Regions from separate parts of the Actinomadura fulvescens genome, predicted to be linked through region 1. Evidence: predicted binding sites of a transcription regulator. Region 1 holds the regulator's gene; the other holds the start of a gene.
What was found. The regulator HrcA, encoded in region 1, represses chaperone genes, less so after heat shock. The targets are predictions, from matches to a motif close to TTGGCACTCTCNNNNNGAGAGTGCCAA.
Positions count from the first base shown of each region.

Region 2: the regulator HrcA is predicted to act here: its motif matches at 1,854-1,880, upstream of groL (chaperonin GroEL).

Region 1 is NZ_BAAATD010000001.1:590,076-605,693, forward strand. Features, by position in the region: gene lepA (translation elongation factor 4) at 1-1,524, shown strand, start outside; gene ABD333_RS02720 (Uma2 family endonuclease) at 1,635-2,384, shown strand; gene ABD333_RS02725 (DUF4870 domain-containing protein) at 2,970-3,440, opposite strand; gene ABD333_RS02730 (hypothetical protein) at 3,545-4,969, opposite strand; gene ABD333_RS02735 (hypothetical protein) at 5,040-5,903, opposite strand; gene ABD333_RS02740 (hypothetical protein) at 6,176-6,568, shown strand; gene hemW (radical SAM family heme chaperone HemW) at 6,740-7,948, shown strand; gene ABD333_RS02750 (DUF4870 domain-containing protein) at 7,968-8,525, opposite strand; gene ABD333_RS02755 (DUF3097 domain-containing protein) at 8,575-9,456, opposite strand; gene hrcA (heat-inducible transcriptional repressor HrcA) at 9,604-10,617, shown strand; gene dnaJ (molecular chaperone DnaJ) at 10,618-11,751, shown strand; gene ABD333_RS02770 (16S rRNA (uracil(1498)-N(3))-methyltransferase) at 11,850-12,599, shown strand; gene ABD333_RS02775 (hypothetical protein) at 12,674-13,357, opposite strand; gene ABD333_RS02780 (SigE family RNA polymerase sigma factor) at 13,354-13,896, opposite strand; gene ABD333_RS02785 (histidine triad nucleotide-binding protein) at 14,245-14,589, shown strand; gene ABD333_RS02790 (PhoH family protein) at 14,761-15,618, shown strand, end outside.
Region 2 is NZ_BAAATD010000008.1:423,009-438,626, reverse strand. Features, by position in the region: gene groL (chaperonin GroEL) at 96-1,721, opposite strand; gene ABD333_RS29745 (cold-shock protein) at 2,135-2,335, opposite strand; gene ABD333_RS29740 (hypothetical protein) at 2,515-3,138, opposite strand; gene ABD333_RS29735 (MoaD/ThiS family protein) at 3,303-3,581, opposite strand; gene thrC (threonine synthase) at 3,697-4,941, opposite strand; SAM riboswitch class I at 4,958-5,099, opposite strand; gene ABD333_RS29725 (cation diffusion facilitator family transporter) at 5,227-6,213, opposite strand; gene ABD333_RS29720 (alpha,alpha-trehalose-phosphate synthase (UDP-forming)) at 6,326-7,789, shown strand; gene ABD333_RS29715 (sulfotransferase family protein) at 7,791-8,810, opposite strand; gene ABD333_RS29710 (RNA polymerase sigma factor) at 8,958-9,509, opposite strand; gene ABD333_RS29705 (serine/threonine-protein kinase) at 9,521-11,740, shown strand; gene ABD333_RS29700 (DUF4232 domain-containing protein) at 11,771-12,685, shown strand; partial or broken gene ABD333_RS29695 (transposase) at 12,801-13,016, shown strand; gene ABD333_RS29690 (PadR family transcriptional regulator) at 13,842-14,426, shown strand; gene ABD333_RS29685 (hypothetical protein) at 14,468-15,295, opposite strand; gene ABD333_RS29680 (TetR/AcrR family transcriptional regulator) at 15,456-15,618, opposite strand, start outside.

The DNA of each region.
Region 1 (15,618 bases):
GCGGTCCTGCTGGTGGACGCGGCGCAGGGCATCGAGGCGCAGACGCTCGCCAACCTCTATCTGGCGATCGAGGCGGACCTGCACATCATCCCGGTGCTCAACAAGATCGACCTTCCGGCGGCGCAGCCGGACAAGTACGCCCAGGAGCTGTCGAGCATCATCGGCTGCGAGCCGGACGACGTGCTCCGGGTCTCGGGCAAGACCGGCGAGGGCGTTCCCGAGCTGCTCAACAAGATCGTTGAGACGGTGCCCCGCCCGGTCGGCGACCCGGACGCCCCGGCGCGGGCGCTGATCTTCGACTCGGTGTACGACACGTACCGCGGTGTGGTCACCTATATCCGGATCATCGACGGTCACCTCTCCCGGCGGGAGAAGAGCCTGATGATGTCGACCGGCTCGGCCCACGAGACGCTGGAGGTCGGTGTCATCTCGCCGGAGCCCAAGCCCGTCGCGGGGCTCGGCGTCGGTGAGGTCGGCTACCTGATCACGGGTGTGAAGGACGTACGGCAGGCGCGCGTCGGTGACACCGTCACCGTCGCCTCGCGGCCGGCGCCGGAGTCGCTCGGCGGTTACCAGGACCCCAAGCCGATGGTGTACTCGGGCCTCTACCCGCTGGACGGCGACCAGTATCCGGAACTGCGCGACGCCCTGGACAAACTGCGCCTCAACGACGCCGCGCTGGTCTACGAGCCGGAGACGTCGGCGGCGCTGGGCTTCGGGTTCCGGTGCGGCTTCCTGGGCCTGCTGCACATGGAGATCGTCCGGGAACGGCTGGAGCGCGAGTTCAACCTGTCGCTCATCTCGACCGCGCCCAACGTCATCTACCGCGTGGTGATGGAGGACGGCGCCGAGCACGTCGTCACCAACCCCAGCGAGTTCCCCGAAGGCAAGATCGGCAACGTCTACGAGCCGATGGTGAAGGCCACGCTGCTGGCGCCGTCGGAGTTCATCGGCGCGATCATGGAGCTGTGCCAGGGGCGCCGCGGGGTGCTGCAGGGCATGGACTACCTGTCGGAGGACCGTGTCGAGATCCGCTACACCCTGCCGCTGGCAGAGATCATCTTCGACTTCTTCGACCAGCTGAAGTCGCGGACGCGCGGCTACGCCTCGCTCGACTACGAGCCCAGCGGCGAGCAGGAGTCCGAGCTGGTCAAGGTCGACATCCTGTTGCAGGGGGAGTCGGTCGACGCGTTCAGCCAGATCGTCCACAAGGACAAGGCCCGCGAGTACGGGCTGATGATGACCTCCAAGCTCAAGGAGCTCATCCCGCGGCAGCAGTACGAGGTGCCCATCCAGGCGGCCATCGGCGCCCGCATCATCGCGCGCGAGAACATCCGCGCCATCCGCAAGGACGTCCTCGCCAAGTGCTACGGCGGTGACATCTCCCGTAAGCGCAAGCTGCTGGAGAAGCAGAAGGAAGGCAAGAAGCGGATGAAGACGATCGGCCGCGTCGACGTTCCGCAGGAAGCCTTCGTCGCCGCGCTCTCCACCGGCGAGACCTCCACCGACAAGCCCAAGAAGTAGGCCGCAGAGGGAACGCGGGCGTACGTGTCGGTGCGGGAGCGCGTTCCAGCAAACGTCTAGATATCGCAAAGCGGTGGTGACGCGCTGTCCCCGCGAGGACACTGGGCGTTGTGACCCACACGTTGCTGCATCAGGTTCTCGTTTCCGACCTGGTGGTCCCGATCGGGCTGGCGGAGACGGCCGAGCAGGCGTCCCGTACCGGGTCGGGGCCACGTCTGGCCGACAACACATGGCTGCGCTCGGATCTGCTGGTCTTCCGCAAGGAGCAGGACACGGGGGACCGCACCTACATCGAGGGCGCGCCCCTGCTGGCCGTCGAGGTGACCTCCGACGCTTCGCGCGAGGTGGACCTCGGCGCCAAGAAGGATCTGTACGAGCGGTTCGCGGTCCCGTCCTACTGGGTGGTCGACCTCAAGGGCGACGAACCCGAGGTCCAGGTGTTCGAGCTGAGCGATGACGGGCGGTACGCCGAGGAGGCGCGCGTCACCTGGGGGCGGACCTGCACGCTGACCCGGCCCTTCCCCATCGAGCTCGCCCCTGACCAGATCTTCGACCGGCTGCCGCGGCCGCCCGCCCCGAGGAGAGGGATCCACGTGCCCGACCAAGACCACCGGACCGGCCCGGACCTGCCGCACTGCGAGGAGCCCATCCTGATCGACGCGTTCGGCCGCTGGCCGACGGGCGCCGAGAAGGTCGAGCTGTGGGACGGCTGTCCCGTCTTCTACGGAGCCTGGGACGAACGCGATGTCGAGATCGCGCAACGCGCCTACCCGGGCCGTGTCGTACGCCTGGACCAGCCGCCCGGTGAGCCCGGCACCCTGACCGTCCTCCCGGGCCCCGGCGTCCCCGCGGACTCCTGAGCCGGGCCGGACGGCCCCGGCATCGCTCCGCGAGCCACCGCCGAACTGCCGGACGGCGTGCGCCCGGTCACCGCTGGACGGAAGCGTGGGCGCGAATCACCGCCCGGAAGGCCGGTCGATCACCGCCTGCGACGCTCAAACGGCCGGAAGGCTCCGCAGCCGCCGCGACCGGCTCCGCGCCGATAGGTGACGGGCCCGGTGTGACATCACGAGGCGACAACCCGCGCTGACGCCCTGGTGTGAGGGCCGAGCGGACGACGGCCCGAGGCGACGGGCCGTTGTGACGGGCCGGGATGGCGGGGGCGAGGTGACGGGCCGTTGTGACGGGCCGGGATGGCAGGCCGAAGTGACGGGCCGAGATGACGGCCCGAGATGACGGCCCGGGGTGACGGCCCGGGGTGACGGCCCGGGGTGACGGCCCGGGGTGACGGCCCGGGGTGACGGCCCGGGGTGACGGCCCGGGGTGACGGGCCGGGATGGCGGGCCGGGATGGCGGGCCGAGGTGACGGCCCGGGGTGACGGCCCGAGGCGACGGGTCGTTGTGACAGGTCGGGATGGCGGGCCGGGGTGATGGGACGGGCGTTGTTATTTGAAGATCGGCCACGCCACCGGGGCCGGGACGCGGCGGAACTCGCCGCGGTTGGCCGCGCGCGCCCCGTACACCAGGTAGAACATGACCACGGCCGTGAAGCCGAGCGGAACCCAGATCATCACCTCGACCGCGAGCGACAGCAGGCCGCCGATCAGCCACACGGCGATCGCGGCGAGGCCCATGTTGAGGCCCTGGGCGGCGTGCCGGCGGACGAACGGCGACCGGCCCTTGCCGAGGAACGCGACGGCGGGCGCGATCGCACCGACCAGGAACTGGCCCACGTACGCCATGAGGGCCCAGCTCTTCTCGTCGTGGCTCACCGGCCCGAAGTGTCCCGGTATCTGGGCGGTGTGGCGGCCCTGCGGCTGGGACGGTGGAGGCTGCTGCTGCCATGCGGACGGCTGCTGCTGCCATCCGGGCTGTCCCGGCTGCTGGCCGGGGGACGGGGGAGGCCCGTAGGCCATGAGGCGTGTCCTCTCAGAGTCTGCGAGAGCTCTTGGCGAAGTGTACGACTACTTCGACGCACGCGAGGTTCGCAGGTTCCCCGAGTTGATTTCTGGGAGAGGCATCAGGCCATGGGACGCCAAAGGGTCGCGGTAGGGGACTGCGGGGTGAGAGTCAGCGAGCCCGTCCAGGAGATGGCGGAGCGCTGGGGGAGGTAGCCGCTGCGTAGGAAGAAGCCACGGTTGATAGAGGTGACCGTGGCGGGGGCGCCGTTGTCGCCGATGCCTACAGGGCGGCGGATGGCCTCGATGGACGCGATGTCGGCGACGGTCGTGCCCTGGGGCAGCTCGACCGTTGTGGCGGCGGGGCCGTCGCGTTCGATGGACCAGGTGGGTTCGTCGTGGTCGGAGCGGTAGAGCTTGGACGGGTCACGCTTCAGCCGTACACCGAGGGACACGCCTGGCGCCGAGCCACTGCCCGTGGGGGCGCCGGTGCGCTTGGCCAGCTCGACGAAGAGGTACGTGCGCTGGTCGCCGACCGCTTTGGTCGCCGGGTCCGAGAGCTTCTCGATCTTGCCCTCGCGGAGCATCTCCTGGGCCATGATCCGGTACGTCCACGGCTCGCGGTCCATGACCACCTCGCGGGCGCGGGCGGCGGGCTTGGTGCGGGACGCGTCGAGGAGGAAGCGGAGCGGGGCCTTCGGCGTGATGACGTCGCACATGTTGTTGTTCGACGTGCACGTCTGCAGAACGGGGTGGTCGCCCTCGTAGCGGCCGGTGAACTTCAGCGTGAGGTGCTGCGGCGCCTGGTAGACCCCGGTGCCGGCGACCCGGCGCCCCGAGGCGTCGACCTCGACCCGGTACACCCACTCGATGTCGGTCGTACGGCCCCAGCGGGCCATCAGCGCCGGGCTGTCGGTACCGCCGTCCTCGTTGCTCCACACCACCGAGTACTCGATGATCCGGTGCCCGGGCGTCGTGGCGGGCCGTGTCTCGTGCCAGGCGATCAGCGGTGCGTCGGTGGTGGCGTTCTGGTAGGGGTTGCCGAACGGCCAGCCCGTGCGGCCGACCACGACGGGCGCGTGGCGCAGGGCGAGCTGGTCGGCCTGGGGCAGCCGCACGGTCGGCCGGGCGAGGACGACCCGGCGGGCGGACGGGGCGCTGCCCTTCGCGAATCTCAGCGTGACCTTGTGCTTGCCGGGCCCTACGCGACCCAGGCCGAGGCTACGGGGGGTCGGATCGGCCGAGAGGACGACGAGGTCGGTGACGTGGCGGCCGTCCACGAAGATCGCCACGACCGCGGATTCGGCGCCCTTGCGCGCCCAGGAGACGCCGGGCGCGGTCGCGGTGAACGCGATCACGGCCTCACCGGCGCGCCGGGTGGTGAACGTCAGCGTCCGCGCCGGGCCACCGCGTTTGACGGTGATGGTGCCAGCGGCGGCGGAGGCGGGTGCCGCGGCGGTGGCGGGGGCGGCGGGTACGAGGACTAGGGGTGCGCCGACGAGGGCGCCGGCCAGACCGAAGGCGGCGGAACGAGCGCGGCTTCTCATGATCAAGGAATCTAGAGAGCCCGGATTGCGGTCCGGTGAAGAACGGGTCCCTCGTGGGTGTCGGGATCGTTCAGCGCCGGTGGCGCCAGGCCGCCTGGAGCGAGACACCGGTGAAGAGACCCTGCGCGCTCTCGCCCTCCGGCCGGTAGAGCCTGAGCCCGAGGCCCGGCAGATGCGCCATGCGGCCTCGTTCGTTCACCTCGTGCGCGAGATCCCGCAGCAGCGCGATCACGTCGTCGGCGGGATCGTCGAGCAGGTCGATGCCGTCGAGCCGGAAACGCAGTTCGGGGTTGCCGCCCCAGCCCGTGGCGCGTTCGCCGTAGATCTCGCCGACGAGCTCGTCACCGCGGCCGTCCTGGCGTTCGGTGGAGACGGCGAGCCGTCCGCGCCCGACCCGGATGTCGCGGTGGCCCGCCCAGCCGCACAGGAACCGTGCCCTGGGCGGCTGTGTGCCGCACTGTTCGGCGACGGTGGCGAGCGTCGTCCACGCGTCGGCCGCGCGCGTGGAGAAGCGCAGATGAGCGTCCGGCAGGACGGCGCCGTTGCCGGGTTCGAGCGCGACGACGTACGGAGGCACCTTGCCCGGGAACCGCGCCGGGTCGGGGTCCCGCAGGGTGACCAGGCCCTCCCAGTCGAACGGTGCCTCGACCGCGAACCACGAGATGTCGGACTCCAGGCCGAGTTCGAGGAACGTCCGGTCGCTCAAGGCCCGGCCGACGTGCCCGCGGAGGTCGTCGGCCGTCTCGTCCAGCCTGCGCCGCCACCAGGCGGGTTCGGGGTCGCCGCCCTCCCAGCCCGCGCCCGCGCCGCGCAGGGCCACGCGTTCCTCGGTCCCGTCCTTGTCGGCGATCACGTAGTGCCAGCCGTCAGGCCCCCCTCGGAGCAGCACGCGGATGGGCACCCGCCCGTACCTGATTGCCTCCTCGTTCCGCACCCGGTGACCCTATCCGGGCTCGCGCGTTCCGGCCGTACGGAACCGCCACCGCAGGGTCGTCCGGCTCGCCGGTCTGGGCGGCGTACCGAACGGTCGTGATCGTCCCAGCTTGTCCCGAGGCTCTGACCTGGGGTTTCACGCGACACGGCGGGGGTTGCTTGGCCGCGGCGGATATGTCGGTACGGTCGGACGGCAAGGGTCGCCGAGGTCCGGGAGGTTCGAGCGTGCCGCACTCCGAGCAGGTTCTGCGTTCTCCGAGGGAGCGGGCAGCGGTGAACGGCGCGGTGCGAGCCCTGCGGTCGGCCGCGCCGTTCGGCTGGGAGCGGCTCGGGTTCGAGTTCCGCGCCACCGTGGGCATCGACAGCGCCTCGTTCGAGATCGTCGACGCGCAGGGGGCGACGCGTCCCGCCATGCCGCCCGGCCAGGCCATCGGCAAGATGGACGAGCTGCGCCGGGCGATGTACCAGCGGGGCAAGGGCGCCTGGTTCACCGCGCGCCTGAGCGTCGAACGGTCGGGGCGGGTGAGCGCCGAGTTCGACTACGACGGCGAGCCGGACTTCACCCCGCCGCTGACCCCGTTCGCCTATGTGCTGGATCTCGAACGTTTCCCGCGCACCGACGAGCACATCCCACCCTGGCTCCGCGCCAAGCTCCGCCAGGCCTGAGACGCCGTAAGACGGCCTAAGCCGACGCGTGGGTGGCTTGGTCCGGCCTAAGCGGGCTGAGGGTGGCCTGAGGCGATGTGGGCCCGTCTGAGGCGGATTGTAGGCGGCGCTGGTGGTTTGAGGTGGGCGCTAGGGGGCGGAGCACCGGGGTGTGGAGGGCAGACTTGGGGGATGCCCGCGACTCTGCCCGACGGCGATCCTGTACCGGCCGACGGAACGTTGCCCCGCAGCGCCCTGAGCGGCCTCGGTGATCGGCCGTTCGCCTTCTATGTGCATGTGCCGTTCTGCGTGACGCGGTGCGGCTACTGCGACTTCAACACCTACACCGCCACCGAGCTGGGGCCGGGCGCGAGCAGGGAGTCCTACGCCGAGACCGCCGTCCGCGAGGTCCGGATGGCGCGGCGGGTGCTGGGCGAGGCCGAGCTGCCGGTCGAGACCGTCTTCGTGGGCGGCGGGACGCCGACGCTGCTCTCGCCCGACGACCTGGGGCGGGTGCTCGCGGCGATCGACGACGAGTTCGGGCTGGCGCCGGGCGCCGAGGTCACCACGGAGGCCAACCCCGAGTCCGTGGACGAGGCCTATCTGGGCAAGCTGCGCGAGGCCGGGTTCACCCGCGTCTCGTACGGCATGCAGAGCGCCCGCGAGCACGTGCTGGCGACCCTGGACCGCACCCACACGCCCGGCCGCGTGCCGCAGGTGGTCGAGTGGACGCGGCGGGCGGGCTTCGAGCACGTCAACCTGGATCTGATCTACGGAACGCCGGGGGAGAGCGACGACGACTGGCGGGCCTCGCTGGAGGCGGCGCTGGCGACCGGGCCCGATCATGTCTCCGCGTACGCGCTGATCGTCGAGGAGGGCACCCGGCTGGCCGCGCGGGTGCGGCGGGGCGAGCTGGCGACCCCCGACGACGACGCGATGGCCGACCGGTACCTGATGGCGGACGAGCTGCTCGGCGCGTACGGGCTGCGATGGTACGAGATCTCCAACTGGGCCACCGGCGACGCCGCGGCCTGCCGCCACAACCTGCTCTACTGGACCGGCGCCGACTGGTGGGGCGTGGGGCCCGGCGCGCACAGCCACGTCGGCGGCACACGCTGGTGGAACGTCAAGCACCCCGCCGCGTACGCGTCGCGGCTGGCCGAGGACGTCACTCCGGCGCACGCCCGAGAGGTCCTCGACCCCGCCGACCGCCGGATCGAACGGATCATGCTGGAGGTGCGGCTGGCCGAGGGCTGCCCGCTGGAGCTCCTCGACGACGCGGCGGTACGGCGCGCGATCGGGGACGGCCTGATCGAGGCCGGGCCGTACGAGCGCGGCCGCGCCGTCCTCACCCTGCGCGGCCGCCTGCTCGCCGACGCCGTCGTCCGCGACCTGACCTGACCTTCGTCCGTGATCCGGCCTATTTGATCATCGGCCAGGCCAGGAACGTCGGGAACCGGTAGTACTCGCCCCGGTTGGCCGCGATCGCCGCCATGATCAGGAAGACGATCTGCGCGATCGCCTGCGCGATGAGCAGCAGGAAGCCGATCAGGATGAGGCACAGCACGAGGTTGATGATCAGGTAGACGAACTGGGTGATCGCGAAGTTGAGGCCCTGGGCGCCGTGGTGGCGCAGGAACGGCGACTCGTCCTTCTTGATCAGGAAGACCAGCAGCGGCGCGATGAAGCCGAGCAGGAACTGGCCCAGGTGGCACAGCAGCCCCCAGGTCTTGTCGTCCGAGGTCAGCGTGCCGTACGGCTGGACCTGGCCGCCGTAGCCATATGGCTGGCCGTAGCCGGGTGCCTGCCCGTACCCAGGTACCTGGTCGTAGCTCGGTGCCTGGCCGTAGCCGGGCTGGCCGTAGTCAGGCTGACCCTGGCCAGGCTGAGGCTGGCCCTGGCCGTATCCGGCTTGTTGTTGTCCGTAGCCTGGTTGCTGCTGTCCGTAATCCGGTTGTTCCGGGGACCCGTACGACATCGCCTGCTCCTCGGTGGGGGTTCGGCCTGCGGCGGGGGGCGTCAGGGGTTCAGGGGACGGTCACAAAGTCGATCAGTTCTTCGACGCGGCCCAGGAGTTCTGGTTCCAGGTCGGTGTAGGTGGACACGGATCGCCGGATGCGCCGCCATGCGTCGCCCACGTCGTCCCCCCAGCCCAGTGCGGCGAGAACCCCCTCCTTCCAGGGTACGCCGCGCGGCACCCGTGGCCACCCCGCGATGCCGACGGCGGCGGGCTTGACGGCCTCCCAGATGTCGATGAACGGGTGCCCGGTGATCAGAACGTGCGGGGACGAGACCCGGGCGGCGATCCGGCTCTCCTTGGAGCCCGGCACGAGATGGTCGACGAGGACGCCCAGCTTGCGCTCCGGACCGGGGCCGAACTCCTCGACGATGGACGGAAGATCGTCGATGCCCTCCAGATACTCGACCACGATGCCCTCGACCCGCAGGTCGTGGCCCCAGATCTGCTCCACGAGCTCGGCGTCGTGGACGCCCTCCACGTAGATGCGGCTCTCCTTGGCGACCCTGGCCCGCAGCCCCGGGACGGCGATCGACCCCGAGGCCGACCGCATCGGCCCGCGCCCGCCGCCAGCGCCCCCGCCCCCAGCGCCCCGGCCCCCAGCGCCCCCGGATCCCGCCGGCCCCGCCGACCCCGGTGCCGGGCGGACGAGCGTCACCGGCTTGCCGTCGATCAGGAAGCCCGCCTTGGTCAGCGGGAAGACGCGCCGCTTGCCGAAACGGTCTTCGAGGGTCACGCCGAACTTGTCACAGCCGACCACGGCGCCGCAGAAGCCGCTGCCGGGATCCTCCACGACCAGGTCGGGCTCGGCCGCGATCTCGGGAATCTGGCCTTTGCGGGGCCGCCGCCAGTCACCCGCGAGAATGTCGTCACCGTAGTCCTTGCTCCGCACGGATGGGCACTCTAGTGATTGGAGACCGTCCCGGCACCCTCCTGACCGTTGCTTCCGGGCCGTACAATTGGCACTCGGAAGTACGGAGTGCCAGTACGAACGGCGCTCGCAGGCAGGTGCCAGTACGGGGGCGAAGGAGGTGACCACGTGCTCGACGACCGCAAACTCGACGTTCTGCGCGCCATTGTCGAGGACTATGTCTCCACCAATGAGCCGGTCGGCTCGAAGGCCTTGGTGGACCGGCACAACCTCGGCGTGTCCTCGGCCACGATCCGCAACGACATGGCCGTGCTGGAGGAACAGGGTTACATCGCCCAGCCGCACACCAGCGCGGGCCGCATCCCGACCGACAAGGGCTACCGGCTGTTCGTCGACCGGCTGTCCACGGTCAAGCCGCTGTCGTCGGCCGAGCGCCGGGCCATCGAGACGTTCCTCAACGGCGCGTACGACCTGGACGACGTCGTCGGCCGCACCGTCCGGCTGCTCGCCCAGCTGACCCGTCAGGTCGCGGTCGTGCAGTACCCCTCGCTCACCCGCTCGTCGGTGCGGCACGTGGAGCTGGTGCCGGTGGCCTCGCGCCGCCTGCTCCTCGTCCTGATCACCAACACCGGCCGGGTGGAGCAGCGGGTCATCGAGACCTACGGCGAGGTGTCCGAGGAGTCGATCGGGCACCTGCGCGCGCTGCTCAACACCTGCCTGGACGGCTGCGGGCTGGGCGAGGTGCCAGGCGCCGTGGCGGACCTGCCGGACAAGGTCGCGGCCGACGACCGGCCGATCGCGGCCGCGGTCCTGTCGGTCCTGCTGGAGACCCTCGTCGAGAAGCACGACGAGAAGATCGTGTTCGCGGGGGCCGCCAACCTGGCCGCCGTCGACTTCTCCCGCAGCCTGCGCGACGTGCTGGAGGCGCTGGAGGAGCAGGTGGTCCTCATGCGGTTGCTCGGGGAAACCGGTGATTCCTCTAGTCTTACGGTGCGCATCGGGACCGAGAACCCCGACGAGGGGCTCCGGTCGACCTCCGTCGTCGCAGCCGGCTACGGAGTCGGCGATCAGACACTGGCCCGGCTGGGAGTGCTCGGGCCGACACGTATGGACTACCCCAGCACGATGGGAGCGGTACGGGCAGTGGCACGCTACGTCGGACAGATCCTGGCGGGTTCGTAAGTGGCCAACGACTACTACGCGACCCTTGGGGTCCGCCGCGACGCGAGCGCGGACGAGATCAAGAAGGCGTACCGCCGGCTCGCGCGCGAACTGCACCCTGACGTCAATCCGGATCCGGAGACGCAGGAGAGGTTCAAGGAGATCACCCAGGCCTACGAGGTGCTCTCCGACCCGAAGAAGCGCGAGATGTACGACCTGGGCGCCGATCCGTTCGCCCCGGGCGGCGGCGCGGGCGCGGGGGGATTCGGCGGCGCCGGGTTCCCGTTCAGCGACATCATGGACGCCTTCTTCGGCACGGCCACCTCGCGCGGGCCGCGCAGCCGCGCCCGGCGCGGCCGCAACGCGACCCTGCGCGTCGAGCTGGACCTGAACGAGACCGCGTTCGGCACGACGCGCGAGCTGTCGATCGACACCGCGGTCGTCTGCACGAGCTGCACGGGCTCGGGCTGTGCCCCCGGCACGCATCCGGATACCTGCGACACCTGCCACGGCCGTGGCGAGGTCCAGCAGGTCCAGCGCTCGTTCCTGGGCCAGGTCATGACCTCCCGCCCCTGTCCGCAGTGCGGCGGCTACGGCAGCGTGATCCGCACGCCGTGCCCGGAGTGCTCGGGCGATGGCCGGGTCCGGACGCGCCGTACGGTCAAGGTCAAGATCCCGGCGGGCGTCGAGAACGGCATCCACATCCAGCTGGCCGGTGAGGGTGAGGTCGGCCCGGGCGGCGGCCCGCCCGGCGACCTGTTCCTGGAGATCGTGGAGAAGCCGCACCAGATCTTCGAACGGGAGGGCGACGACCTGCACTGCACCGTCGAGATCCCGATGACGGCGGCGGCCCTCGGCACCAAGGTCACGATCGAGACGCTCGACGGCGCCGAGGAGATCGACATCAAGCCCGGCACCCAGTCCGGCCAGGTGATCAACCTCTACGAGCGCGGCGTCCGGCACCTCAACGAGAGCGGGCGCGGCGACCTGATGATCCACGTGAACGTGGAGACGCCGGGCAGGCTCGACGAGGAGCAGGAGGAGCTGCTGCGCCGGCTGGCCAAGCTGCGCGGCGAGGAGCGCCCTCCGGGCAAGTTCGCCCCGGGACAGCGCGGTGTCTTCTCGCGCCTGCGGGACGTGTTCAACCAGCACTGAAGAGAGACCGTCCGGTCCTACCAGGAGGGCCTGCGCGGCGACCCCCCGCCGTGACCGCACCCGGTCACGGCGGGGGTTTTCTCACGGGAGGATGAGCCATGAGCCCGCCGGTGTTCCTCATGGAGCCCGATCCCCTGAACGGCGAGAGCCGCCTGAGCGGCGAGAGCGTCGTGCTGGACGGGCCCGAGGGCCGGCACGCGGCGTCCGTGCGCCGCCTGCGCGCCGGGGAACGCGTCGACCTCACCGACGGTGCCGGGCTGCTGGCCGAGTGCGTGGTGACGGCCGCCGGCAAGACGACCCTGACGCTGGACGTCCTCGCCCGTCATCGCCACCCCCGCCCAGAGCCCCGCCTGGTCGTCGTTCAAGCCCTCCCAAAGGGCGACAGAGGCGAGCTGGCGGTCGAGACCATGACCGAGGTCGGCGTCGACGAGATCGTGCCGTGGGCGGCCTCTCGCTGCGTCACGCAGTGGAAGCCCGAACGCCGGGACAAAGCGCTCGGCCGCTGGCGCTCGACGGCCCGTGAGGCCGCCAAACAGGCCCGCCGTCCCTGGTTCCCTGAGGTCACCGACCTGGCCACGACCGCTCAGGTGGCCGAACGGATCAAGACCGCCGCCGGCGCTCTCATCCTGCACGAGGACGCCACGTCGCCCCTCAGCGCCGTCCGGCCGCCCACGACCGGGGAGATCATCCTGATCGTGGGCCCCGAGGGCGGCATCACCGACGACGAACGAGACCTTTTCACGACCGCCGGTGGCCGTCCCACCCTCCTGGGCCCGACAGTCCTTCGCACCTCGACCGCAGGCGTAGCCGCCGCCGCGATCCTCCTGGCCGCCACCGGCCGCTGGTAACGGATGCGTGCGGGCTGGGAAGAGGCGGCGCCGTCCAAGGGCCTGTGACGGCGCCGCCTATGGCCCGTACGAGCCTAGGAACTTGAGGTGGCGGGATCGTTCTCGTTGGCCGACTGCTCGGAAGCCGTCGGCGTCGGGGTCACCGACGGCGTCACCGACGGGGTCGGCTTGTCGGACGGTTTGTCCGAGGGCCCGGACGAAGGCGGCGGGCTGGTGGGCGGTTGCGTGGTCGGGCACGGGGGAGCGGTGGGCCGGCTCGGCACGGTGCTGCCCGGCGACGGAGTGGCCACGTTCTGCGGAGGCGCGTTACCGCTGTCGCCCGCGGGCCGGCAGGCGGACGTGGACGACGCGCTCGGCGGGGTCGGGCTCTGGGACGCGGCGGGCGTGCCGTTCTGGGAGGGAGGCGGGGATCCCTGGGACGGAGAGCCGTTCGGCTGCCCCTGCGCGCTGGTGACGCTGTCGTCAGCGGCCTTGTCGCCATCGGCGGACGGACCGTTGTGGCCCGCCGGCGAGGTGAACATGTTGACCGTCTGGGGTGCGGACACGCCGATGCCCGCGATGGCGACGGCCGCCCCGACGGCCAGTACGGGGCGGGCCCAGCTCTCGGTGAACCAAGCCCATCCGAAGCGCCGCTGCCGACGCTCCTCGATCTTGGTCCGGATGCGCTCCAGACCATCGGCGGATGGGGTGACCGTGTCCGCCTCCGCGTGCAGGGCGCGGCGCAGGATCTCGCCGTGCTCTTCGTGGGGATCGGTCATGAGAATTGCTCCAGGACGTTACGTAGCGCGGCCATACCGCGCGCCGTATGACTCTTCACAGCGCCGCGGCTGATGCCCATGGCGTGGGCGATCTCGGCTTCGGACAGATCGGCGTAGTAGCGCAGGACCAGTGCCTCACGCTGCCGGTTGGGCAGCGTGTGCAGCGCCTTGATGACCGCGGAGCGCTCGAGCTCCCCGATGGCCCCGGCCTCCGCGCTGGGCGCGTCGGGCAGGCCCTTGGGGGCGTACTTCTCGACCACGGCGCGATGCCGCAACACCGATCGCGACCGGTTGACCACCGATTGACGCAGGTACGAGAGCGCCTTGTCCGGGTCGCGCAGGCGGCGCCACCCGCCGTGCATGGCCACGAACGCGTCCTGGACGACCTCCTCGGCCGTCCCGGCGTCCCGTACGAGCATCGCGGCCAGGCGTACCAGCGAGCGGTAGTTGGCGCTGTAGAGCGCGGTCACGGCCTGATCGGCGTCCCAGGCCACGGCCACGGCCCCGGCAGTGCCCCTGGCCACGAGGGTCTCGGTCACGTCTGTGGGACGCGCACCCTCCTCGTCCGGTTTACGAAAGGGCATCTTCTGTCTTGCCTCGGTCACCTATCCGCCGCCTTTGCCGTCCCCCGGCCACCCATTCGGATGGACACCTTCGGTACGGCGTGGATGGGCGATCCCCAACCGGTCTGAGGTCGTGTGGCGCACGTGCTCGGGAGCCCGGGGGGAAACGCCTGGTTTGCAACTTTAACCAGTGAACGGCGGCCTGTGGTGCCGAACTACCGTTCGGTTGATCAGCGAGAGATTACCCGGAGGTGAGGACCGCAGGCTACGGCCTGCCCTGCCCCCGATAGGATTCGCTGCGTTCGTGGCGACGGGAGGACACAGATGACGGACTGCCTGTTCTGCAAGATCGTTTCTGGTGACGTGCCCGCGAAGATCGTTCGCGAGTCCGGCCGGACGATCGCGTTCCGGGACATCAACCCCCAGGCGCCCACCCACGTGCTGGTCATTCCCAAGAAGCACCACCCGACCGTCGCCGATCTCGCCGCCGCCGACGCCGGCCTGCTGGCGGAGCTCCTCCAGGAGGCGGGCCGGGTCGCGGCCGACGAGGGCGTGGCCGAGAGCGGCTACCGCGTCGTGTTCAACACCGGCGCCCAGGCCGGTCAGACCGTCTTCCACGTCCACGCCCACGTTCTGGGAGGCCGTGGCCTCAACTGGCCTCCCGGCTGACGCTCCGCGTTCCCCCGGCGTTGCCCCTTCCGTTCCGCTGGCGGGGCACGGTCTCCGGCGACCATAAATACAACGGCGTGACGCCGTGGGTGCCCAGTACCATGGAAGAGACAACCGCTGGACACCCGGAGCAGACAGAAGGCAGGTCGGAGAGGCCGCAAGGCCCGGCTGATGACCCAATCAACTCACGCGGGACGCGACGACCGCACCGGCTCGCGGTCCCAGATCAAGATCCTGGTACCGGACGACCATTCCATGGTGAGCCTGCTGGGTTCACGGGATGAGTTGCTCCACGTCATCGAGCGCGCGTTCCACGCCGACATCCACGTCCGCGGCAACGAGATCACCGTGACGGGTGCCGAGGCCGAGACCGAGCTGGTCTCCAGGCTGTTCGCCGAGCTCATCGACCTGCTCAAGGGCGGCGCCCAGCTCACGCCCGACGCGGTGGAGCGGAGCCTCGCCATGCTCCGCAACGAGTCCGGTGAGCGCCCGGCCGAGGTCCTGACCCTCGACGTGCTCTCCAGCCGCGGCCGCACCATCAGGCCCAAGACGCTCAACCAGAAGCGGTACGTCGACGCGATCGACAAGCACACGATCGTGTTCGGCATCGGCCCGGCCGGCACCGGCAAGACCTACCTGGCGATGGCCAAGGCGGTCAGGGCCCTGCAGGACAAGCAGGTCAACCGCATCATCCTGACGCGTCCGGCCGTCGAGGCGGGTGAGCGGCTCGGCTTCCTGCCCGGCACGCTCTACGAGAAGATCGACCCCTATCTGCGGCCGTTGTACGACGCGCTGCACGACATGGTCGACCCCGACTCGATCCCGCGCCTGATGGCGGCCGGCACCATCGAGGTGGCGCCGCTGGCCTACATGCGCGGCCGCACGCTCAACGACTCGTTCATCATCCTCGACGAGGCGCAGAACACCTCGCCCGAGCAGATGAAGATGTTCCTCACCCGGCTGGGCTTCGGCTCCAAGGTGGTGGTGACCGGCGACGTCACCCAGGTCGACCTCCCCAACGGTCACCAG
Region 2 (15,618 bases), on a different contig from region 1:
CCTGCCCGCGACCAGCCGTCCTGCCGCCGCCCGGGGACGACTAGAGGGGCGGCCCCGTCAGGAACCGCCCCTCTGTTCGTACAGTCAGGACTTGATCAGAAGTCCATGCCGCCGGCGCCGTCCGGCATGGCCGGAGCGGCGTTCTTCTCCGGCTTCTCCGCGATGACGGCCTCGGTGGTGAGGAACAGAGCCGCGATCGACGACGCGTTCTGCAGCGCCGAGCGGGTCACCTTGGCCGGGTCGAGGATGCCGGTCTCGAACATGTTCACGTACTCGCCGGTGGCGGCGTTCAGGCCCTCGCCGGGGGTCAGCCCGCGGACCTTCTCCACCACGACGCCGCCCTCAAGGCCGGCGTTCACCGCGATCTGCTTGAGGGGCTCCTCAAGCGCACGCTTGACGATCGCGGCACCGGTGGCCTCGTCGCCCTGCAGCTCCAGCTTGTCGAACGCCTTGGCGCCGGCCTGAATCAGCGCCACGCCACCGCCGGGGACGATGCCCTCTTCGACGGCCGCCTTCGCGTTGCGAACGGCGTCCTCGATGCGGTGCTTGCGCTCCTTCAGCTCGACCTCGGTCGCCGCGCCGGCCTTGATGACGGCGACGCCGCCGGCCAGCTTGGCGAGGCGCTCCTGGAGCTTCTCGCGGTCGTAGTCGGAGTCGGTGTTGTCGATCTCGGTACGGATCTGGTTGACCCGGCCCGCGATCTCGTTGGCGTCACCGGCACCGTCCACGATCGTGGTCTCGTCCTTGGAGACCACGATCTTCCGGGCGCGGCCCAGCATGTCGAGCGTGGTGCTCTCCAGCTTGAGGCCGACGTCCTCGCTGATGACCTGGCCGCCGGTCAGCGTGGCGATGTCGCCCAGCATGGCCTTGCGGCGGTCACCGAAGCCCGGGGCCTTGACGGCCACGGACTTGAAGATGCCACGGATCTTGTTGACGACCAGCGTGGCCAGGGCCTCGCCCTCGACGTCCTCGGCGATGATCAGCAGCGGCTTGCCGGACTGCATGACACCTTCGAGAACGGGCAGCAGGTCCTTGTTGGCCGACGCCTTGCCCTGAACGATCAGGATGTACGGGTCCTCGAGGACCGCTTCCATCCGCTCGGGGTCGGTCACGAAGTACGGCGAGATGTAGCCCTTGTCGAAGCGCATGCCCTCGGTGAGCTCGAGTTCGAGCCCGAAGGTGTTGCTCTCCTCGACGGTGATGACGCCTTCCTTGCCGACCTTGTCCATCGCCTCGGCGATCATCTCGCCGATCTGCGCGTCGCCGGCGGAGATGGAGGCCGTGGAAGCGATCTGCTCCTTGGTCTCCACGTCCTTGGCGAGCTTGGACAGCTCCTCGCTCACGCGCTCCACCGCGGCCTCGATGCCCCGCTTGAGGGACATCGGGTTGGCTCCGGCGGCCACGTTGCGCAGGCCCTCGCGGACCAGCGCCTGGGCGAGGACGGTCGCCGTCGTCGTGCCGTCACCGGCGACGTCGTCGGTCTTCTTGGCGACTTCCTTGACGAGCTCGGCCCCGATCTTCTCCCACGGGTCCTCGAGCTCGATCTCCTTGGCGATCGATACACCGTCGTTGGTGATCGTGGGAGCGCCCCACTTCTTCTCCAGAACGACGTTGCGGCCCTTGGGCCCAAGGGTGACCTTCACGGCATCAGCGAGCTGGTTCATGCCGCGCTCAAGGCCGCGACGGGCCTCCTCGTCGAACGCGATCATCTTTGCAGCCATAGGCTCCAGTCCTCCCGGAACAAGGTGGCTATGACGGATCGAGCCGACGCCCGCGACGGACGGCCCCACCTCGGACGGCTTCCATTCCGCCGCCGAGACCAAGGCCTCATCGCCCCGACCCAGACTGTGGGATTGTCACTCTCCACAGGCGAGTGCCAACCGTTTTTTAGCACTCTACCCTGTCGAGTGCAAGCGCCCAACATCCCCGCCGGGGTCAGGCCGATCTACCGCCCCAGAACCTGCCTCACCTGGGGCAAGGCAGTCCAAACCCGGATGAGCCACGCTCTCCTGACAGCCGCTGTAGGTCACGGTCATCCGCCGTTCACGGAACAACCGCGGAACGGACGGCACCTGGTCAGCCACCCGAGGGATCCAGCTCTTCCCCTCGACGCGCGCCCGTGGCGGGCTCGGCTTCAGAGGGCTCGGACAGCGTCCGCCTGCGGGCCTCTGTCGCTCTGGGTTATCTCGAACTCCACTCGCTGACCCTGTTCGAGGCTGCGGTAGCCGTCCATCTGGATCGCCGAGTAGTGAACGAACACATCCCGGTCGCCGTCGACCGCGATGAAGCCGTACCCCTTGTCGGCGTTGAACCACTTCACTGTGCCTTGAGCCATTCCGAAAACCTGCCGCTCGTCCGTGGCCCCCGGCCACGATTGACGCTCCGGGCCCCACCCCTTCTACCGCGGGGCTCGTCGACCAGCGTCCGTGTCTCCATGACCCTCAGGGCCGCGGCGGGGTTCGACCGGCGTGATCGGGGTCGACCTTATAGGCGACCTGATATCGGCGGCAGCCCTTACGACGGAAGTCCTGACGGCCGGTAATGGTCACCATCGGAAGCCCGTACGAGCGGCAGCACTTCCTCTTCCAGACGCCGCGACAAACGGAACCCGTAGCGCCTCTCCAGCCGGTCCCGCGCCCGCACGTACCGGGCCGCGGCCTCCTCAAGCGAACGGGGAACGGCCGCGATGCCGAGGGGCTCAAGGAGATGCCCGCTCATCTTGAGCAGTTCGCCCCGTACCCGGTCGGTCATGCCGCGGCGTCGCTTGCTGACGAGCCACAAGGACCAGTCCCAGAAATGCGCGTCGACGGCGGCGAGCGTGTCGGGGCCGACCCGCCACGGTGGGTTCCAGCTGCGCGGCACATCGGGAAAGATCAGGTCGACCTTGGCGGGCCCGGTGAAGATGAGCAGATAGCTCTCGTAGTCACCGAGCGGATCCCACTGTGCGGCGATCGGGTCGTACGGAGCGACAAGGTCCGGCAGGTCCGCGGCCACGTGACCGAAGTCCTCGGCCGCGACATGGAAGTCCCAGTCCGACAACTCGGTCGCGTGGCCGCGCGCCCGAGATCCGATCAGCTCCACCTCACGCACGCTGGGATGGGCCAGCACGACACCCGCAATGTCCTCCGCTATCCCCATGCGGGCCTCTTACCCGATCTATCAGCACAAAAGCGCTTCGGGTGTGGCCAGGACCGACCCTGGCCAACGGGGAATCCCGAACGCCCGGACGTTCCGGCGCCATGGCACCGGCCTGAGCCGCCAGGTCACCCGCACGACGGGTCACGCCGACGGCCGGTGGACCGTCAGCCGCCCGCCACGGCGGGGATGATGGAGATCTGGGCGCCCTCGGGAGTCGGGGTGTCCAGTCCCTCGGCGAAGCGCACGTCCTCGTCACCCACGTACACGTTGACGAAGCGGCGGATCTTGCCGTTGTCGTCGAGGATGCGGGCGGCGATCCCGGCGTAGGCGGCGTCCAGGTCGGCGACCACGGCACGGAGGGTCTCGCCTTCGGCCTTCACGTCCGCCTCGCCGCCGGTGTAGGTCCGCAGGATCGTCGGAATCCGCACAGAAACCGTGCTCATTCTCAGGAACTCCTCAACAGGTCGATCGGTATCGGGGTGGCTCGCGTCCCGGCGCGGCCCCCTGGGGCCGGAGCCCCGAGGCGGCGGCGCCGGGACGCCATGGCGTGCGGAGCCGTCAGGCGACGCCCGCGGCGCGGAAGGCCTCAAGGGACGGGGCGATGTTGGCGGTCGGCGCGACCACCGGCGCGACCGCGTCCAGGGTCTTCAGGCCGTCGCCGGAGTTGATGATGACGGTCTCCGCGGACGGGTCGAGCGCGCCGCTCTCGGTGAGCTTCTTGAGCGAGCCGACCGTGACGCCGCCCGCGGTCTCGCCGAAGATGCCCTCGGTGCGGGCCAGCAGCCGGATGCCCTCGACGACCTGCTCGTCGGTGACGTCCTCGATCGCGCCGCCGGTGCGCCGGACGATGTCGAGCACGTACGGGCCGTCGGCGGGGTTGCCGATGGCGAGCGACTTGGCGATGGTGTCCGGCTTGACCGGGCGGACGACGTCGTGCCCGGCCTTGAACGCGGCGGCCACCGGATCGCAGCCGGTGGCCTGCGCGCCGAAGACCTTGTACGGCTTGTCCTCGACGAGGCCGAGCGCGATGAACTCCTGGAACGCCTTGTCGATCTTGGTGAGCTGGGAGCCGGACGCGATGGGGACGACGATCTGGTCGGGCAGCCGCCAGCCGAGCTGCTCGGCGATCTCGTAGCCCAGCGTCTTGGAGCCCTCGGCGTAGTAGGGCCGCACGTTGACGTTGACGAACGCCCAGTCCTCCTGCTCGCCGGCGATCTCGGAGGCGAGTCGGTTGACGTCGTCGTAGTTGCCGTCGACCGTCACGAACGTGCCGCCGTAGACCGCGGTCGTGATGATCTTTTGCGACTCCAGGTTGGAGGGCACGAAGACGGCGCTGCGGATGCCCGCCCGCGCGGCGGCCGCGGCCACCGCGTTCGCCAGGTTGCCGGTGGACGGGCAGGCCAGCACCTTGAAGCCCAGCTCACGGGCGGCGGCGAGCGCCACCGCGACGACACGGTCCTTGAACGAGTGGGTGGGGTTGCCGCTGTCGTCCTTGACCCACAGCCGTTGCAGCCCGAGCGACTCGGCCAGCTGGTCGGCGCGCACCAGGCGGGTCAGGCCGGGCTCGGTGTTGGGCGTCTCCACGACGTTCTCCGGAACGGGCAGCAGCCCCCGGTAACGCCAGATGTTGCGCGGACCGGCCTCGATCGAGGCGCGGGTCACCGCACCGAACTCGTACTTGATCTCAAGAGGACCGAAACACTCTTCGCACGCGTAGTGCGGACCGAGATCCCGGGTGTTGCCGCATTCGCGGCACACGAGAGCGGTAGCGGGTCCGAGGTTGGTGGCAGGCGTAAGTGCCATGAGAGCGAGGCCTTTCTCCCCATCTTCCCTGTGCCGCCTTGGTCACAGGCCGGAGTTGGCACCATCTCCCGGCCGGCCTCGCAGGATCGCGAGCGCGCACAAGCCGAGTGGTTGCCGGGGCTTCGCAGGGCCGGTCCCTCCACCCCTCTGGATGAGCGTTATTCAGTTGTGGTTTCGAGCTTCGTGCGTGACTTTACCTGATTCGGCCGGATGCCAGACAGCCGGGTCTCACGGGATGAGACATTACCCGTGCATCATCCACCTCACCCTCCCCGGCAGGAGACGTCAACCTTTCCGGATCGGATCGGGCGCCTGCTCGACCGGGTCGGGACCCGGCGTGGGACGTCGCGGCCCTGACTCCTCCTGTGTGGGGTCGAGGAAGACGTGGCGGACGATCGGCAGCCGGTCCCGGAGACGCCCGTCGATCTCCCCGGCGATGTCCTCGGCCTCGTCGGCGCTGATGTCGTCCGAGAAGTGCACCTTGGCCGCCACCAGCAGGTCGTCCGGGCCGAAGTGCATGGTCAGCAGCTCGCTGATGCCGTCCACACCGGGCGTCGAGTTGATCTCGTCGCGGATGGCGCGCTGGTCGGCCGGGTCCGCGGCCTGGCCGATGAGCAGGGACCGGCTGTCGCGGCCCAGGGTGAACGCGACCACGACCAGCAGCAGCCCGATCAGGATCGAGGCGAGGCCGTCCCAGAACGACGAGCCGGTGAGCTCCCGCAGGGTCAGGCCGGCGGCGGCCAGCGCGAGCCCGACCATCGCCGCCGAGTCCTCGAACAGCGCCGCCTTGAAGGTGATGTCGGGCGTGTGCCGTACGTGCTCCATGAGATCCCGGTCGCTGTCGCGGACCTCCCGCCGCGCCTGCGTGTAGGCGCGGATCCAGGAGCCGCCTTCGAGCACCGCCGCCAGCCCGAGCACCGCGAACGCGAGCCAGACCTGCTCGCCGCCGTGCCCGCGGCCGGTGATCGTCAGAATCCCCTCGAAGATCGAGTAACCCGCCCCCGCCACGAAGATCCCGAACGCGGCGAGCAGCGACCAGAAATAGCGCTCGTTCCCGTATCCGAAGGGATGCCGCCGGTCCGGCGGACGCGCGCTGCGCCGCAGCGAGGTCAGCAGGAAGAGCTCGTTGAGGGTGTCGCCGACCGAGTGCGCCCCTTCCGCCAGCATCGCCGCCGAACCCGCGAGGGTCCCCGCGATCAGCTTGGTGACGGCCAGGATGAGGTTCGCCGCTCCCGCGACGAGCACCGTCTTCTTCGTCTCGGCCCTGCTCATTCGCACCGCTTACCCGCAAACGCCTCCAAGATGCCGCACAACGGGCCAGATGGCGTTCAGGTTCACCTGGGTCACTTTGATATGGCTGGGCACCAACTGAGACCCTTCCGGTATGAGCCAAGTGCTGGTGGCGTCAAACCGTGGGCCGGTCTCGTTCTCCCTATCCGACGACGGCACGCTGAGCATGCGCCGCGGCGGTGGCGGTCTCGTCTCCGGACTGGCCGCGGTGACCGGTGGCCCGGGACGGCCCGCGCGAGAGCCCGCGGCCGATGTGCTGTGGGTGTGCGCGGCGCTCGGCGAGGCCGACCGTAGGGCCGCGCGGCAGGCGCCGGACGGGCGTCTGGACGAGGCGGGGCACGACACGGGTGGCGCGGCCGTACGGATGCTCGACATCCCCGCGGCGACCTTCCATCGTGCTTACAACGCCGTGGCCAACTCGACACTGTGGTTCGTCCACCACCTGCTGTACGACACCCCGAGCGCACCGCACTTCGACGCTCGTTCGCGGCGGGACTGGCAGTCGTACGAGGCGTACAACGCCGCGTTCGCCGACGCGCTGGCCCGTGACGCCGCCCAGGGCGCGAAGGCCGCGATCCAGGACTACCACCTGTCGCTGGCCCCGCGGATGCTGCGTGACCGCCGTCCCGACCTGAAGATCGTGCACTTCTCGCACACGCCGTGGGCACCGCCGGAGTACTACCGGCTGCTGCCCGACGACATCGGCGCGCAGGTCCTGGACGGCATCCTCGGCGCCGATCACGCCGGCTTCCTGACCGAACGCTGGGCCCTGGCGTTCCTCGACTGCTGCGAGCGGTTCCTGCCCGGCGCACGCGTCGACCGCGCCGCCCGCACCGTCACCAGGGCCGGGCGTGTCACTCACATCGGCGTCCACGGCCTCGGCATCGACGGCGAATCGCTGCGCCGGCGGGCCGCCGAGCCCGACGTCACGGCGCGCGCCGAGGCACTGCGCGAGCAGGTCGGCGACCGGAGGCTCATCGTGCGGGTCGACCGGACCGAACTCTCCAAGAACATCGTCCGCGGCCTCGCCGCGTACCGCGAGATGCTCACCAACCATCCCGAGTGGCGCGGCCGCGTGGTGCACCTGGCCTTCGCCTACCCGTCCCGCCACGATCTGCCCGAGTACCGCGAGTACACGGCGGCGGTGCAGCGGATGGCGGGGCAGATCGTCGACGAGTTCGGAACGCCCGACTGGGATCCGCTGATCCTGCAGGTGAACGACGACTTCCCGCGCTCGCTCGCGGCCTACGGGCTGGCCGACGTGCTCGTGGTCAATCCGATCCGCGACGGCATGAACCTCGTCGCCAAGGAGGGCCCCGTGCTGTCGGAACGGGGCTCGGCGCTGGTGCTGTCCCGCGAGGCCGGCGCGGCCTCGGAGCTCGCCGAGCACGCCCTGATCGTCAATCCGTACGACGTGTCGCAGACCGCCGAGGCCCTGCACCAGGCGCTCCTGATGCCGCAGGACGAGCGTGCCGAACGTTGCTCCCGGCTCGCGGCCATCGCCACCTCGCTGACCCCGCAGCAGTGGTTCGCCGACCAGCTGGCCGCGCTCGACTGACTCAGGCCGGTGCGGGTGACCGGGTCGAGAGCCTGCACTCCACCGGGCCGGGTTCGTACCGCCGTTGCCAGCGGTCGCGCAGATCGCACTTCCGCTGCGCCACCCGCCGGTGCGCGGCCGTCTTGGCGAACCGCGCGAGCAGGGCCGGGCCGGGACGCGGCGCACCGCTGAGCTCGTAGCCGTACTCGGTCAGGCGTTCCCCCAGCACAGCCTCGGCCAGGCCGATCTCGGCCGGTTCAAGGCGCGTGGCCCACGAACCCACCCGGCCCGCCGTGACGGCGGTCTGTGTCAGGTTGTGCCATTTCTTCTGCGGTGGAACGGTCAGCCGGGCGATGTCCTGGGGCTGCGTCATGTCAGGATCGAAGTCCTCGCCCAGGAACGTGCAGAGGCGGGACAGTTCGTCGGCAGGGTCGGCCACAAGCCGCTCGTACTGCAGTTCGTAGTAGGAGTCGGGTCCCAGCTTCGCCGCGTACCGCCGCCCGTAGTCGATCGCCTCGCGCCAAGCGGAGATGGCGTGGTGGACGTCGAGCTTGTACCAGGGCATCTCCTTGAGCGAGGCGACGCAGTCCCGGCCGTCCCGTACGAGGTGCACGAACTGGGCGTCCGGCCACATCCGCATGAGCGTGGGCACATGCTTGAAGTAGCTGGGCCGCTTGTCACCCCAGCGCGGCTTGCCGAACTTCCTGGCGTACGCGCGGAACACGATGCCCAGCGCCGAGCCCATCGTCGGCGGACCCGCCACGATCTCCTCGACGACCTGCGCGGCGTCGAGCCCGAGATCCCGGAACTTGGTCTCCTTGCGGCCGGTGATCCACTCCGCCAGCGCGCGTCTGTTGTCGCTGTCGCGGAGGTCACCGAAGTCACACCGGGCCGTGTACGCGGGGAGCAGGAAACGCGTCTCGGCCGGGATCGCGATCCGCTGATGCGAGTGCAGCATCAACTGCAGCAGTGTCGTCCCGGACCGAGGGCATCCGATGACGAAGATGGGCCGGTCGGCTTGGAAGGCCATGTCTGAGGACATGCAGGGAATGCTCGCCGACCCGCCCAGACGACACCTCGCGCCTAGCTGCACGCTTGCCGAGGCATTACCAATGCTTGACGACCCCCGAACGCCCCCATACCAACCCATGTACGAGGGGCCGGATGCTCCCCGGTTAGGGGCGTCGCGTCAGGTGTAGGACTCGCCGAGCGTCTGGCGGACCTGCTTACGGGCCTCATGGATACGCGATTTGACCGTACCGAGGGGCAGCTTGAGCTGCTCGGCGATCTCCGCGTACTCCAGCTGTGACACGTCGCGCAGGACAAGGGCCTGGATGAGGTCCGGCTTGCGGGCCTCCAGGTCTTCCATCGCGTCGAGGATGTCGACCCGCGATCCGGCGATGACGCTGGTACGGCGCGGGTCGGGGCGCTGCTGGGGCAGCTCGCCCGCCTGCTCCACCGAACGCCGCTTCAGCGACCGGTAGGTCGAGCGCGCCGAGTTGGCCACCACCACATGGAGCCAGGTGCTGAACCTGGACCGCCCTTCGAACCGGTGGATGTTGCGAGCCACCTGCAGGAGCGCGTCCTGGCAGGCCTCCTCCGCGTCCTGCCGGCAGGGCAGAAAACGTGAGCTGTGTCTCAGTACATCCGGTTCGATCGAACGCAGAAGTTCGTTGAGGGCCGCCTGATCCCCCTGTGCCGCCTTGACGGCCAGCTCTTCGGTCCGCTCATCGAATGCCATCGCCGCGCCTCATGCTCGTTCGCACACACACCCCGTTTGTTGGGCATGATACGGGAGTGTCCTTCCCCCCTACTGTCGGCCGTTACCGAATCGATCGCGTCCTGGGATCCGGGGCGTTCGCCTCAGTGTGGCTGGGGCACGACGACGCACTGGATGCCCACGTCGCGATTAAGGTGCTGTCCGGAAGCCTCATCGACGACCTCGACGTGCGCAATCGTTTCCTGGAGGAGGCGCGCATCCTGCGCCGCGCCGACTCCGAACGGCTCGTTCGCGTCCACGACATCGGTGAGCTGCCGGACGGACGCCCCTACTTCGTGATGTCGTACGCCGACCGGGGCACGCTCGCCGACCGGATGAGGGAACGGCCACTTCCGGTCTTCGAGGCCGTTGTCCTCGCCGAGGAAATCGCGTACGGGGTCGAAGTGATCAACGCCCTCGGCGTGATCCACCGCGATCTCAAGCCCTCCAACGTGCTGTTCCAGTCCACCCGGGACGGCGGTGAGAAGCTCCTGATCGCCGACCTGGGCCTGGCCAAGGCCCTCGCCCACGCCTCCGGCGCGTTCACCCTGCCGGTGGGCACGCCCGGCTACATGTCGCCCGAGCAGGCGCGGTTCGGCGGCGGGCTGGACGTGCGGGCCGACGTCTACGGGCTCGGCGCGCTCACCTACCACATGCTCACGGGCCGCCCTCCGGGGCCCGCCCCGGTGAAGGTTCCGCCCAGCGCGCTCCGCGAGGGCATGCCGCCCGGTTTCGATCAGGTGATCTTGCGGGCGCTGGAGGTCGAACGCGAGAAGCGGTGGCCGACCGCCGAAGCCTTCGCCGAAGCCCTCTCGACTCTCCGGCCGACCATGCCGCCCGGAACGCAGGCCCCTATGTACGCGGCCGAAACCCCCGATCTGGACTCCACCGTTCAGGATCAGTACGTGGGTCCCCAGCAGCCCGCGGGGCCCGCCGAGTCCAAGCGCCAAGTGGCCGGACCTGGCCAGGCGCCTCAGCCCGGCCATACTCCCAGCGTTCCTCACCCCGGGCATGCGCCTGGCGGTCCACGGCCGGCCGCCGCCCAGCAGCCCGGGCAGTACGGCCCTCCCGGCGGCCACGGCCACCCGGCTGCGCATCAGCGCGGCGGCGGTTTCGCGGTGGAACCGGAGCCGCCCACGCGCGAGGACCGAACGGCGTCCGACGACATCCGGACGTCCGAAATGCAGCTCCCGAGCGACCGGCCCGGACCCCGCGAAGGCGCCGACGACGAGAAGACGATCGTGGACCAGCCCGGCCAGATGCGGCCTCCGGGTCCGCAGTATGGCCCTGGAGGGCTTCCTGGGTCGCCCGATGACGACCGCACAGTGGCGGTTCCGATACCTGCCGCCTACCAGGCACCACCTGGCCCGGGCCCGCAGCAGCAGCCTGCCGACGAGGACAAAACGACCGTCCTTCCGACTCAGCAGCCCCCGTACGGCGGCGGAGGCCCACAGCACGGTCAGGGCCCGTTGCCCACAGGTTTCCAGCCGCCCCAACCCGGCCCCGGCCAGCAGCCGCGAACGGAAGGCGGCGGCCCCCTGGGAAGGCTCAAGCGCGCAGGCCGAACCGGCGGCGCCCAGCCCGGAGGCGACGGCCGCAAAAACAAGCTCCTGACGCCGATGATCATCGCCGCCGTGGTCCTGTCCATCGCACTGATCGGCGGCCTTCTGCTGGGCACGCTCTTCAACGACGGCGGCGGGAAGAAGTCGCCCAAGCCGTCTCCCCTCCCACAGGACTTCGTGCAGGTCGCCGACTCCACCGGCAAGATCAAGCTGGCGGTGCCCAACGCCTGGCCGCTCCAGTCGGCCGAGAAGACCTGGAGCACCTCGATCGCCGCGCTGACCGACCCGAAGGCGCGGCCGGTCCTGCGCGCGACACCGAACGCCGCCGCGTTCAAGGGCGACGGCCAGAGCCCGGGCGTCTTCGTGGGCCTGACCACCGACCTGGCCGCCGGAAAGCTCCCGCCCCCGGGTCTCATCGGCCACGCGCAGTGCACGAAGGGGGCCCGGGAGGACTACGTCTCCCCCGACAAGGCGCTCACGGGCACGATCATCCGCTTCACCGCCTGCAAGATCGGCACTCCGTCCGTCACCGAGGTCGGTCTGCGGGACAAGAACGGCACGTTCGGCGCCTGGGTCCGCATCAAGGAAACGGACAACCGCAACCTCACCAGGACTATCCTGGACAGCCTCAAGCTGACCGCCCCCGAATGACCGGTCGCACATCGCCATGAAGAGGCTCGTTTGTACATCGGCGTCAAACCGCCGCGCGTCGCCGCGGTCCTGCTCCTGCCGCTGGCCTTGACCGCCTGCGGTGGAGAGACCGCGGCCGCGCCGTCCGTGCGCCCGACGACCTCCGCGACACCGCTCGACCAGTCGACATGCCCTGACACGGGCGTCGCGCTGTGGGTCGGTGAGGTCTCCGCGGCCATGGGCCTGAGGTCGATGAGCGTAGAGCTCTACAACTGCGGTGAACGTGACCACGTACTCAAGGGCTATCCGCAGATCCGGCTCCTCGGCGCCGACCGCGAACCGATCAAGGTGGCGGTCGGCCACGGGTCGTCGTCCGTGGCGACGGTCGACTCCTACGACCGCCCGCCGCGCAGGGTGACGTTGAAGCCGGGCCAGGTGGCCTCGGCCGGAATCCTGTGGCGCAACCTGGTGACCGAAGATCCACAGCGTGCCGTCACCGCCGAGTACCTGGAGATCGCGCCGCTGCCGGGCCGACCGGCCGACCGCCTCCCCGGCGTCGGAATCGACCTGGGCACCACCCGCAAGGTGGGCGTCGGGCCGTGGGAGAAGGTCCGCCAGGCGGGCACCAGCGGCCCCCGTCCTGGGACCGGCCAGGTCCCGGGCGAGCGCGTCCCCCTGAAGCCGGCCGAACGTCTCGTCGGCGAGCTGGCCGCCAGAAAGATCTACCCCGCCCTCGAACGTCTCCGCACCCAGGGCGGCTTCACCGCAGATTCGGTGCGAGCGGCACTCCTGGGCCTGGGCTTCTCAGCCGACACCACCAGTGCACAGTCCGTCGGATCGTCACAGGCCGTGACCTTCGCGGCATACCCGGGGCGAAACGCCTGCGTGTCTGGCATGCTCCAGACCACCCGCCTGACAACGAAGGTCGAGGGCGTACGAGCGGAAGGCGGATGCGCCAACACCTGAGGTAGCACCCGCATGCGCCCTAACCTCGCATGCGCGCCCGCACACACACCAATGCACGCCGCACACCTCGGATGCGCGTCCGCACACCAATGTGCGCCGCACATCTCGCCTGCGCCACAAAGAAATCCGGCGCCGCACCGACGTCGTCGGCATCTTCCCCGACCGTCCTGCCATCATGCGCCTCGTCGGCGCGGTACTGATGGAACAGACAGACGAATGGACCGAGGCCCGCCGCTACATGGGCCCAGAAATCCTCACCAAATCCCGCCTCCACATCGTTCCCGGCGAGTCGCAACACCAAAGCCAGCAACCAGCAGCACTGACCGCTTAACCTGCACAAACAGGATCACGCGGAGGCCGATTCATACACCACCCCGCTGGACGTGACCAAAGCCGCGCATCTCCCCTGCGCGCCGCACATCTTCCATGCACGCCCGCAGACACCTATACACGCGCACACCTCGCATGCACGCCACGCACTTCCGCTGCGCGCCCGCACACCCCGCACCCACATGCACGCCCTACATCCCGCCTGCACGCACACGCATGCAGGCCGCACATCTCGGATGCGCGCCCGCACACACCACTGCACGCCACACATCTCTCCTACGCGTCTGCACACCAATCCGCGTCGCACATCTGCCCTGCGCGCCTGCGCACCAATGCACGCCCCACATCTGCCCTACGCACCCGCACATCCGCACCCACATGCGCTCCGTACATCTCGCCTGCACCGCAAACACAATGCAGGCTGCATATCTCGGCCGCGCGCCCGCAACCAATGCGCACCACACACCTTGCATACGCGCCCGCACACACCGCATGCACGCCGCGCATCTCCCCTGCGTGCCGCACATCTTCGATGCACGCCCGCAGACACCCAATGCACGCACGCCTCGCATGTACGCCGCACACCGCATGTGGGCATGGCTACACGGATGTGAGCCTGTCTGCACCGCATGTAGTCGCCGCATATCCGCGTGCGGCGTTCTGGTTGTAGCTGTGCGCATCACCGGTTGAGGTCACCCACGCCAGGGCATGGCACGTTTAATTCAACGCATGATGTTATAAGTCTGGCCGACTAGTAGTTGCATCGCGACTGGTTTCCGATATATCGTTAATGCATCGCAACCGATCACTAACGAAGGAGACAGCGATGCATACCCGACACGGACGATTTACCAATCCCGATGAGCGCCCGCGGCGCGGCGATTCGTTCGGACCCTGGGGACAGGGCTTCGGCGGACCCGGATTCGGCCCTGGCCGGCACGGCGGCGGACGCGGACGTGGGCGGCGCACCCGGCGCGGCAACGTGCGGACGGCGCTGCTCGCCCTGCTGGCCGAGCGGCCGATGCACGGATACGAGATGATCCAGGAGCTGGACGGCCGAACCGGCGGGGTCTGGCGCCCCAGCCCCGGCTCGGTCTATCCGACGCTCCAGCTGCTGGAGGACGAGGGCCTGGTCACCAGCGAGGAGCAGGGCGGCAAGCGCCTGTTCTCGCTGACCGACACCGGGCGCGAGGAGGCCTCCCAGCAGACCGTCGCCCCATGGGACGAGGTCACCGAGGCCGCGGGCGAGAACGCGCTGCGCGGTCGCGAGGCCATCGGGCAGTTCATGGGCGCGCTGCACCAGGTCATGAACGTCGGCAGCGAGAGCCAGAAGGCACGGGCATTGGACGTCGTCAACGACGCCCGCCGCCGCCTCTACGGAATCCTCGCCGATGACCCCGCGGCCGAGTGACCGCGCCCAGGCCGCACCGTGATCCGATCACGGTGCGGCCTTCAGCCGGGGAACGGAGCCGGCTGGGCGTACTGTCCGGAGACGAAACGCTTCTGCCAGATGTAGAGCCGCAGATCGTTCCGCTTGAGGCGCTTGTCGACGGGCACCTCGACCATCGCGCGGACGAGGTAGGACGAGCGGGGCGGCATGTACTTGTCGCCGCCGTCACCCGCCTCCAGCTCGCCACCGGCGATGCGGCGCATGACCTCGCTCTGCGTCGGCGGAGTGCACATGCTCTCGGGCACGCCCGCCTGCCACATGCACCGGCCACGGGCCTGCCTGGCGATGAGGGCGCGCTTCACGAACACGTCGCCGGGAGGGTCGAACAGGACCTTCTGGTCCGACGGGTTGCTCAACACGTAGTCGATGTAGGCGACCGCCGACCCCGAGGGCAGCGGCGACGACTGCACGATCGGCTCGCCGCCGGCGCTGACTCCCCCGGTCACGGCCGCGACGCGGTACCGGGCGCCGTCGGCCGCGATGATGGTGACCGGCTTTCCGCTCCTCGGCGCGGGCCCCTGAGCCTCGGCCTGTGAGGCCGGCGGGGAGTCACCGGCTCCCTCTTGGTCCCCGGACCCGATCGCGACCAGCACCCCGCCCGTGACCATCGCCACCACCCCCGTGACGACCGAGGCCACGACGACGACCGTGCGCCGTCCCGCCCGCCTGCGCCGTTCCGCCCGCGCACGGCTCCGGGCGGTCCGCGTACCGAGCCGCACCTCGACGCCGCTCGGCTCGCGCACGCCGATCGGCCCGGTCGTGACGCCGTCCTGCTGGTGGAACGGCTCCTGGCCGCCCTCGCCGGGTCTTCGCGGTGTTCCTGGCTGCATGTCCAACGCTCCCCGTCCCCCTGTGTTCACCGAGATGCCGCCCATAGTTTGGCGCAGTTGGACGCGCCATCAACGCGTGACCCCCGAATAACACAAAAGACGCTAATCAGTCAGGCCCCTGTTGTCACTTATGGACACAGGCAAAACCCACCTGGGATCGTCAGCGCAGTCCCGCGACGAGGAGCCCGACCAGCCTGCGCGCGTCGTAGCGGGTGTCACTGTCCGCCCCGATGCAGAGGTTTCCGACGCCGCGCATGAGTTCGTAGGCGTCGATGTCAGAACGGATCTCACCGGCGGCCGCGGCGGCGTCGAGCAGCCGGGCG